4 regions of the Streptomyces sp. WMMC940 genome follow, and region 4 is predicted to be linked to each of the others. Evidence: riboswitches for the same ligand, from Rfam matches in the RefSeq annotation. Region 4 holds a riboswitch; each other region holds the start of a gene.
The links. A riboswitch is a leader RNA that binds a small molecule or an ion and turns the genes downstream of it on or off. The one in region 4 is predicted to bind cobalamin.

Region 1: another riboswitch for cobalamin. It lies ahead of O7595_RS10505 (ribonucleoside-diphosphate reductase subunit alpha); the one in region 4 lies ahead of O7595_RS06195 ((2Fe-2S) ferredoxin domain-containing protein).
Region 2: another riboswitch for cobalamin. It lies ahead of O7595_RS29655 (ABC transporter substrate-binding protein); the one in region 4 lies ahead of O7595_RS06195 ((2Fe-2S) ferredoxin domain-containing protein).
Region 3: another riboswitch for cobalamin. It lies ahead of O7595_RS31280 (energy-coupling factor ABC transporter permease); the one in region 4 lies ahead of O7595_RS06195 ((2Fe-2S) ferredoxin domain-containing protein).

Annotation. Positions count from the first base shown of each region.
Region 1 covers NZ_JAPZBC010000001.1:2,425,879-2,428,066, forward strand. Annotated here, with positions in the region: gene O7595_RS10495 (carbon starvation CstA family protein) at 1-106, shown strand, start outside; gene O7595_RS10500 (YbdD/YjiX family protein) at 121-327, shown strand; cobalamin riboswitch at 557-696, shown strand; gene O7595_RS10505 (ribonucleoside-diphosphate reductase subunit alpha) at 822-2,188, shown strand, end outside.
Region 2 covers NZ_JAPZBC010000001.1:6,711,684-6,713,871, reverse strand. Annotated here, with positions in the region: gene O7595_RS29660 (Lrp/AsnC family transcriptional regulator) at 1-422, shown strand, start outside; cobalamin riboswitch at 805-995, shown strand; gene O7595_RS29655 (ABC transporter substrate-binding protein) at 1,217-2,188, shown strand, end outside.
Region 3 covers NZ_JAPZBC010000001.1:7,089,954-7,092,141, forward strand. Annotated here, with positions in the region: gene O7595_RS31275 (energy-coupling factor ABC transporter substrate-binding protein) at 1-212, opposite strand, end outside; gene O7595_RS31280 (energy-coupling factor ABC transporter permease) at 209-901, opposite strand; cobalamin riboswitch at 931-1,151, opposite strand; gene O7595_RS31285 (PTS-dependent dihydroxyacetone kinase phosphotransferase subunit DhaM) at 1,168-1,572, opposite strand; gene dhaL (dihydroxyacetone kinase subunit DhaL) at 1,569-2,165, opposite strand.
Region 4 covers NZ_JAPZBC010000001.1:1,381,781-1,383,968, reverse strand. Annotated here, with positions in the region: gene O7595_RS06205 (carbonic anhydrase) at 1-199, opposite strand, end outside; gene O7595_RS06200 (hypothetical protein) at 381-779, opposite strand; cobalamin riboswitch at 1,022-1,204, shown strand; gene O7595_RS06195 ((2Fe-2S) ferredoxin domain-containing protein) at 1,246-1,638, shown strand; gene O7595_RS06190 (ABC transporter substrate-binding protein) at 1,889-2,188, shown strand, end outside.

The sequences.
Region 1 (2,188 bases), 1.0 Mb from region 4:
CACCAGGGAGGAGAAGGCGGAGCTCGCGGCGGTCGGCGCCGGCGCCCCGGCCCCCGAGTCGGCCGGCGCCGCGGACTCCGAGGCCGCGGGCAGCGGCAAGGCGTGAGTACCGTGGGAGCCATGACTGCGGTGGGCGGAGTACGGCGGGCGGTGAACTGGATCCGCTGGTACGTGCGCGAGGTCTCGGGCGAGTCGGTGTACGACCGTTACGTGGCCCATGCACGGTCGCACGACCCCGACGCGGAGGTCATGTCCCGCCGCGAGTTCGAACGCTGCCGCATGGACGAGCGGGAGGCCGACCCCCGCAAGGGGTTCCGCTGCTGCTGAGCGTCCGCGCCGAAGGCCGCACACGGGCCTCCGCGTTCCCCGCCGGGGAACGCGGAGGCCCGTCGCCTTACCCGCGGGGCACGCTGCCCTGACGGCACCGTGGCGCGGCCCGGCTCCGTACGGACACCCGGACCGGACGGGCGTCCGTGTCCGCCCGTCTCCGTGCCCGGGCCTCGAGCGGTCACGACACAACATGTGGGGGGTTCCGCAACTCACCGCCCCCACATGTATGCTCATGCTCGCTGTCGCCGCAGGGGAATCCGGTGGGAATCCGGAACTGTCCCGCAACGGTGTGACGGTGTGCGCGGGCCTGATCCAGGTCCTCGTACGCCCGTGAGTCCGAGGACCTGCCGACGGTGCGCCCGGACCCTCCGGCCCGGGTGCCCAGACGTCCGGGCCTCGCGGAAAAGGCCGGTGGACGCGGTCCGCCCTGCCCGGGTGTGCGTCCGTGCCCCTGCCCCGCCGGCCCCCAACCGAGCGAGGGAGAGCACCCCGTGACCATCGCGCCGCCCGATCCTGCTTCAGCGCAGCTCGCCGACGGACCAGGCACCGCGCTCCTGCGGACCCTGACCGAGCTCACCGCGGACCTGCCCGACGCCGACCCCGGCCGGGTCGCCGCCGCCGCCCTCCGGGGCCGGCACGCGGGCTCGGACGAGGCCGAACTGCGCGAACTGGCCACGGAGGCGGCCGCCGGCCTGATCTCCGAGGACCCGGCGTACTCCCGGCTCGCGGCCCGGCTGCTCACCCTCACCATCGCGGAGGAGGCCGCCGGGCAGGGAGCGACCGCGTTCTCCGCCTCCATCGCCGTGGGAAGCCGCGAGGGGCTGATCGCGGACCGCACGGCCGCGTTCGTCCAGGCCCACGCCCGGCGCCTCGACTCGCTGGTCGACCCGGCCGCCGACGACCGCTTCGGCTACTTCGGCCTGCGCACCCTCTACAGCCGCTACCTGCTCCGGCACCCCATCACCCGCGAGGTCATCGAGACCCCGCAGTACTTCATGCTGCGCGTCGCCTGCGGTCTCGCCGAGGACGACTCCCTGCGCGCCCTGGACGAAGTGGCCTCCCTCTACGGGCTGATGAGCCGCCTCGACTACCTGCCGTCCTCCCCCACGCTCTTCAACTCCGGCACCCGGCACCCCCAGATGTCGTCCTGCTACCTGCTGGACTCGCCGCTGGACGAGTTGGACTCCATCTACGAGCGCTACCACCAGGTCGCACGGCTCTCGAAGCACGCCGGCGGCATCGGGCTGTCGTACTCCCGCATCCGCTCCCGCGGTTCGCTCATCCGCGGCACCAACGGGCACTCCAACGGCATCGTGCCCTTCCTGCGCACGCTGGACTCGTCGGTGGCGGCCGTCAACCAGGGCGGTCGGCGCAAGGGCGCGGCCTGTGTCTACCTGGAGACGTGGCACGCGGACATCGAGGAGTTCCTGGAGCTGCGCGACAACACCGGCGAGGAGGCGCGCCGCACGCACAACCTCAACCTGGCGCACTGGATCCCCGACGAGTTCATGCGCCGGGTGAACGCCGACGCCGACTGGTCGCTGTTCTCCCCCGCCGACGTGCCCGACCTCGTGGACCTGTGGGGCGACGACTTCGACGCCGCCTACCGCAGGGCGGAGGCCGCCGGACTCGCCCGCCGCACCATCCCCGCCCGTGAGCTCTACGGGCGCATGATGCGCACCCTCGCCCAGACCGGAAACGGCTGGATGACCTTCAAGGACGCCTCCAACCGCACCGCCAACCAGACCGCGGAGCCCGGCACCGTCGTCCACTCCTCCAACCTCTGCACCGAGATCATCGAGGTCACCGACGACGGCGAGACCGCCGTCTGCAACCTCGGCTCGGTCAACCTCGGCGC
Region 2 (2,188 bases), 5.3 Mb from region 4:
GCGTGCGGGAGTACGCCCGCGTCCTCGGCATCGCGCGCGGAACCCTCCAGGCAAGGATCGACCGTCTGGAACGCAACGGTGTGATCACGGGCACGGGTCCGGTGCTGTCCCCCGCCGCGCTCGGTCATCCGGTGCTGGCGTTCGTCCACATCGAGGTCACCCAGGGTCATCTGGACGATGTGGGCGATGCGCTGGCCGAGGTGCCCGAGATCGTCGAGGCGTTCTCCATCACGGGCGGCGGAGACCTGCTGACCAGGGTGGTAGCCCGGGACAACGGCCATCTGGAGGACGTGATCCAGCGCCTGATCAATCTGCCGGGCGTCGTCCGCACACGGACGGAGATGGCACTGCGGGAACGTGTGCCGCACCGGATGCTGCCGTTGGTCGAGTCGGTCGGCCGGCGCACCCGCACGGTGCGCTGACCCCGGCCCGGACGGCAGGTCGGCATTCTGGGGCATGAGCACTGCGCGCACCTCGAGCACCGCTCGGTTCCCCGACCCGGTGGAAGGAGGCCGGATCGCGGTCGAACAGACCGTCGACACAGCCGCGTTGCTCGAACGCTCTGCCACTTCAGGGCTTCACTGTCGAAGGCAGCGCGGCTGTCTGCCGTGCGGCAGGCGAGCAGGTCGTCGTCCGGCTGAGGCAGCCACAGATCGCTGAGATCGGCGCGTCCAGCAGCGTTCAGGGTGACGGTCGCCCCGCAGTGACACCGATGCCGCCGGTCAGACGCGCGAGACTCGCCAACAAGTCCGGCTCGCACAGCGCTCTCTGTGGCCGGTCGCACAGGTGTGGGTCTGGCGGGGCCGGGGCCGGTTCTGCGATGCTTCCGTCCGTCAAGCGACGGCGGAACGAGGAAGCCGGTGAGATTCCGGCACGGTACCGCCACTGTGTAGGGGGAGCGACTCCACCCATGGCCACCGCCCCGTGCGGGGTGGGAAGGCCGGAGAAGCTGTGATCCCGAGTCAGGAGACTCACGCCGTCGCACCTCGAAGTACGGGGCGGATTTCCCCAGGAGAGGCGGTGGCACCCGTGTGCCTGTTCACGTGCGGTGGCAGCTTCACGCTGCAGTGGCCCTTCAGGGTCGACCCGTCCGGCTTGACTCGTAAGCCGGGTTCTTCCAGGTTCTGACGACCTCCTCCCTCAGCGGGTTCCTCCCGTACGCCGCATCGCGCGCCACGTCGATGCGTGCTGCCCACGCACGCCACCAGGAGTCACCTTGTCCGTACGATCCGTCATGCCCGTCCACCGTCAGGCCGCCGCGGGGGCCTTCCTGATCGCCGCCCTCACGCTCACCGCCTGCGGAGGCGGAGCCGACCAGTCAGCCGACGCCAAGGCCCAGGTGGCCGGGGAGGGCTGCATCAAGGACTTCGACCCGGCCAAGGACTACTTTCCGGTCAAATCGAGGGTGAAGCACGCCGGGAACTTCACGCTGCGGTACGAGAAGAGCTACCAGGTCCTCACCGTCAAGGAGCCCTTCCCCAAGGGAAAGCCAGAGTCGTACGTGCTGGTCAAGTGCGGTGCTCCGAAGCCCGAGCTGACCGGTGAACTGGCGTCCGCGCAGCAGATCACCGTACCCGTCAAGAGCCTGTACTCCGCCTCGACGACCCACCTCCCGCTGCTGACCGAGACCGGCACCCTGGACGTGCTGACGGGTGTCGCGAGCACCACGGCCATCTCCTCCGCCGAGGTCATCGAGCGGGTGAAGGCGGGCAAGGTCACCGAGTACGCCAAGGACCAGACCCTCAACGCCGAGACGGTCATCGGCGCCAAGCCCGACGTGCTGATGACCCAGGGCACCGACGACCCGCAGTACCCCAAGCTCCGCCAGGCCGGCATCGCCGTGGTCGCCAACGCCGAGTGGCTGGAGGCCAGTCCGCTCGGGCGTGCCGAGTGGGTCAAGGCGATGGCCGCGCTCACCGGAGCGGAGAAGCGCGCCGGCGAGGTCTTCGACACCATCGAGAGTGACTACCGGAAGGTCGCCGAGAAGGGCGCGCGGGCAGCGAAGGCAGGCAAGCCCGTCGAGGTCCTGCCGGGCACGATGTACCAGGGCACCTGGTACATGCCCGCCGGCGGCAGCTACGCCGCCCGGCTGATCAAGGACGCGGGGGGCACCTACCCGTGGGCCGGCGCGGCCGGCACCGGCAACGTACAGCTGAACTTCGAGGCCGTGTACGCCAAGGGCGGCCAG
Region 3 (2,188 bases), 5.7 Mb from region 4:
GCCGACTCGACCTCCCCGGACGGAGGTTCGTAGAGCGGCGCGAACCACGGCTCGTAGTCCGGCGCGATCTCCGTGATCGCGGTCTCCGCCTCCCCGTCGGCACCCGCGAAGGGCTCCTCCTTGTGGTCGCCGAGGCCCAGGGCGAGCGGCAGCACCGCCAGCGCCGCCACGATCGCCAGCAGCAGCGTGTTGATCTTCGCGTTACGGCTCATCGGACCGCGGCCTCCTTCTTGGCGCCGCCCTGGAGGAGCACTCCGAGGCGGGTCAGCTCACCCTTGCTGGACTGCACGAGCAACCGCATCACCAGCACGGTGAGCAGGCCCTCGCTCACGGCCAGCGGGATCTGGGTGAACGCGAAGATGCCGCCGAACTTGGCCAGGGCGCCGGCCACGCCGCTGCCCGGGTCGGGGAATGCCAGCGCCAGCTGCACGCTGGTGACGCAGTACGTGGACAGGTCCGCGACGAACGCGCCGAAGAAGACGCCCACCATCAGCGGCGCCCCGGACCGGCGCAGCAGCGCGTACACCGCGAACCCGGCCCACGGCCCGACGATCGCCATCGAGAACACGTTCGCACCGAGCGTGGTCAGTCCGCCGTGGGCCAGCAGCAGCGCCTGGAAGAGCAGGGTGATCGTGCCGAGCACTGCCATGATCGGTGGCCGGAACAGGATCGCGCCCAGCCCCGTGCCGGTCGGGTGCGAGCAACTGCCGGTCACGGAAGGGATCTTGAGCGCCGAGAGGACGAAGGTGAAGGCGCCCGACGCGCCGAGCAGCAGGGTGGACTCGGGATTCGCCCTGACCTCACGGGTGAGCGCCCGTACGCCGTGGATCACGAAGGGGGCGGACGCGACGCCCCAGGCGGCCGCGTGCACAGGGGGCAGAAACCCCTCGGCTATATGCATGGTTGGGAGACCCTCTCCAGCACCTCGTGGATGGACAACGCGCCCCGGCCGGTCTCCTGGCTGACGGGTCCTGCCGCCCGGGCTCCGCCTTCCCGGACACCACGGTCTCCCGTGGCGGTCCAGTGGCTTCCTTGCGGAGAGAGCCGGACTTCCCGATCACAGTGGCGAGGGCCGCACCGGTACTCCACCGGTTTCCCGTTCACCAAGGCCCTGCGACATTAGTGCGTTGACCAGGTCCATCACAAGCCGCGCGCGGATGCGTACGGTCACACCTTGCGGTAGTCGTACGCCTCCGCGGCCGCCGCCTCCACCGCGTCCAGATCCGCGCCGGCGGCCGCGGTGACCACCGCGGCGACGGCGCCCTCCACGAACGGCGCGTCCACCAGCCTGGTCTCCTCCGGAAGTTCGTCGCCCTCGGCCAGCAGCGCCTTGACCGTCAGCACGGCGCTGCCGATGTCGACCAGCACGGCCACTCCGGCGCCCCGGTCCACCTCGTGCGCGGCACGCGCCGTCAGCTCCGAACTGGTGCCGAGGCCCCCGTCCGCCGTCCCGCCCGCCGCGGCGACCGGTACGGCGTCGCCGGAGCCGGCCAGCCTCCGGGCGAGGTCGGCGACCGACTCCGCGACCTGCGCGCTGTGCGAGACGAGGACGATCCCGACCGGGCCGGTCATCGCGCGGCCTCCTCGAGGGCCCCGACCAGCAGGGCGGAGGACGTCGCCCCCGGATCCTGGTGCCCGATGCTGCGCTCGCCCAGATAGCTCGCCCGCCCCTTGCGGGCCAGCATCGGCACGGTCGCCGCCGCGCCCTCGTCGGCGGCCTCCCGCGCCGCCGCGAAGGACTCGTCCAGCGCCGCGGCCGCGGGCTCCAGCGCGTCCAGCATCGTCTTGTCCCCGGCCTTCGCGCCGCCGAGCTGCGCCACCGCCGCGATCCCCGCGCGCAGCGCCTCGGCGAGCTGCGCCCGCGACACCTCGGGCTCGTCGCCGAGCGCCTTTCCGGCCCGCCGCAGCAGCGTGCCGTACAGCGGCCCCGACGCCCCACCGACCGTCGAGATCAACTGCCGCCCGGTCAGCATCAGCACGGCACCGGGGGTGTCCGGCGCGTCCTTCTCCAGCGCCGCCCGCACCGCCGTGAAACCCCGCTGCAGATTCGTTCCGTGGTCGGCGTCCCCGATCGCGGCGTCGAGCTCGGTGAGCCGGCCCGCCTCGCGGTCCACCGCCTCGGCCAGGGCGTTCATCCAGCGGAGGAAGAAATCCGCGTCGAGCACAGCGTCTCCTTCTCGTGGCGCAC
Region 4 (2,188 bases):
GGACGATGTTCCCGGCGGTGCGTACCTCGAACACGTCGCCGGGCCGGGCGCCGGTGATCAGCGAGGGGACCACCCGGGAGTCGGAACAGGTGATGAACAGCGCCTGGGGCCGCTGCCCCCGCGCGAGCGCCGCGTAGGCGTCCTGCTGGCCCGCGATCCGCGCGGGGAACTGCCGGGCGTGCTCGATGAGTGACTGCATGGTCGTACCTCGGTCTCTTCGATGCGGAACGGGTCTGCTTCGTCGAAGAGGGGTGCGCCGCGGTGGCCCTGACGCCCCGTGACGAGGGCGTCGGCCCCGCACCGGGTGTCCGTCCCGGGGCGTGCCGGAGCGGTGCCCCGGTGGCTCGGGGAGGGGCGGTGACCGGTGGCGCACCTGCCGGTCAGCAGCGGAACGACTGCAGGGTGCTCAGGGTCGGCGCCGGTGCGGCTCCGGGATTCCGGCTGTGTCTCGCGGTCCCGGCCGACGTGCCGGGCGGGGGGCCCGTCGCCTCGTCCGGGGCGCCGCCGCCGTGGCCCGTGTTCCCGTAGCCCGGGCCGGCGGGGGCCTGGGCGCCGAGCGGGGTCAGTCGCGAGGGATGGTTGCGCGGGTCGTACTCGTCGTGGTGGAGCCCGGCGCCGTCGGCGCGGACGACCACGGCCGCGGTGTGGGGGTTCCTGCTCTCGGTGGAGACGACGGCCGCCTCGGCCCGGGGCGCGTCGGGGGTGACGCACAGCGGAGTCACCACGTGCAGCAGCACCGCGCAGATCAGCAGAATGCCCGCTGACACACGTGAGATCACTGGCCGGACTCCTTGGATGTCAGTGCTGCGCCGGGCCGAACATTACCGTTCCTTTGCCTCGTTTTCCGGTTGATTACTGCGTTTTTTGCAGTATGTGGTGTTGTCAGCCTGGTTCGTCCGGTGTTCGGGTGCCACCGGTGGGCGTCCGTTCGCGGTACGGCCCGACGTCCTGGCGCTCCCGGCCGAGGGCGTGACGGGCCGTCCGGTCCGCCGGATCCCGGACTCTGCGTGAACACGGCGCGGGATTCTGCGATGATGTGCGCCGTAAAAGGCGACGGCGGAACGAGGAAGCCGGTGTGAATCCGGCGCGGTCCCGCCACTGTGATCGGCGAGCGGACCCCGAACGGACCACTGCCCGGATGCGGGTGGGAAGGCCGGGGCGAGCGGTGACCCGAGAGCCAGGAGACTCACGCGGTCGCCTCCTCGAGCTGACTGGGGCGGATTTCCCCAGAGGGGAGGGCTTGTCATGGTGCCCAGGGGGCCGGTGGACACCGGTCCGGTGCCGTGCCGGATCGTGGTGTGCCGGGACTGCTGCTGCGGCAGTCCCAAGGTGACCGGAGTCGACCACGCACGGCAGACCGCGCGTCTCGCGGAACAGGCGCCGGTGCGGATCTCCGACTGCCTGGACGTGTGCGACCAGGCGAACGTCGTCGTCGTGCAGCCGTCGGCCGAGGGACGGGCCGCGGGCGGGCGACCGGCCTGGTTCGGCCTGGTGAACGATCCGGCCGCGACCGAGGACGTGGCCGCGTGGGTGCGCGCGGGCGGCCCGGGGCTCGCCGAGATGCCGGAGATCCTCGGGCTGTACGCCTTCACCCCGCCACGGCGCGTCCGTTCCGGGCCGCTCCGTGACGCCGGCTGAGCCGTCGGGCCCCCCGCCGCACGAACGCGCCCGACGGACGCACGACCGCATCAGGCGCCTCGGTGCCGTCGGGCAGGCGCAGTCACGTACGACCGCTTCCGACTGACGTCCCACCACTTCCGCCGACCGTACCGACCGTTCCCCGGAGCGGCGCCGGCAACTCCTCCCCGGCGGTCCCGCGCGACGGCGCCCGGACCGCCCGGACCCGGCCGCCCTCCGATTCCCTACCGCGGTGAGAGGACCCACCCCCATGATGGGCATACGCCTGAAGTTCCTGCTGTCCGCGCTGGCGGCGGCCCTGCTGGTGTCCGGCTGCGGCGCTCCCGGTGCCCGGGAGGACGCCGCCCCTGCGGGTCCCGCCGCCGAGGGTTTCCCGGTGACGCTGACCAACTGCGGGGTGAGGACGACGTATCAGCGTCCGCCGCAGCGGGCGGTGTCGCTGAACCAGCACGCGACCGAGGTGATGCTGGCCCTCGGTCTGGAGAAGTCCATGGTGGGCACCGGTTACCTCGATGACCGGATCCTGCCGGAGTACCGTCCGGCCTACGAC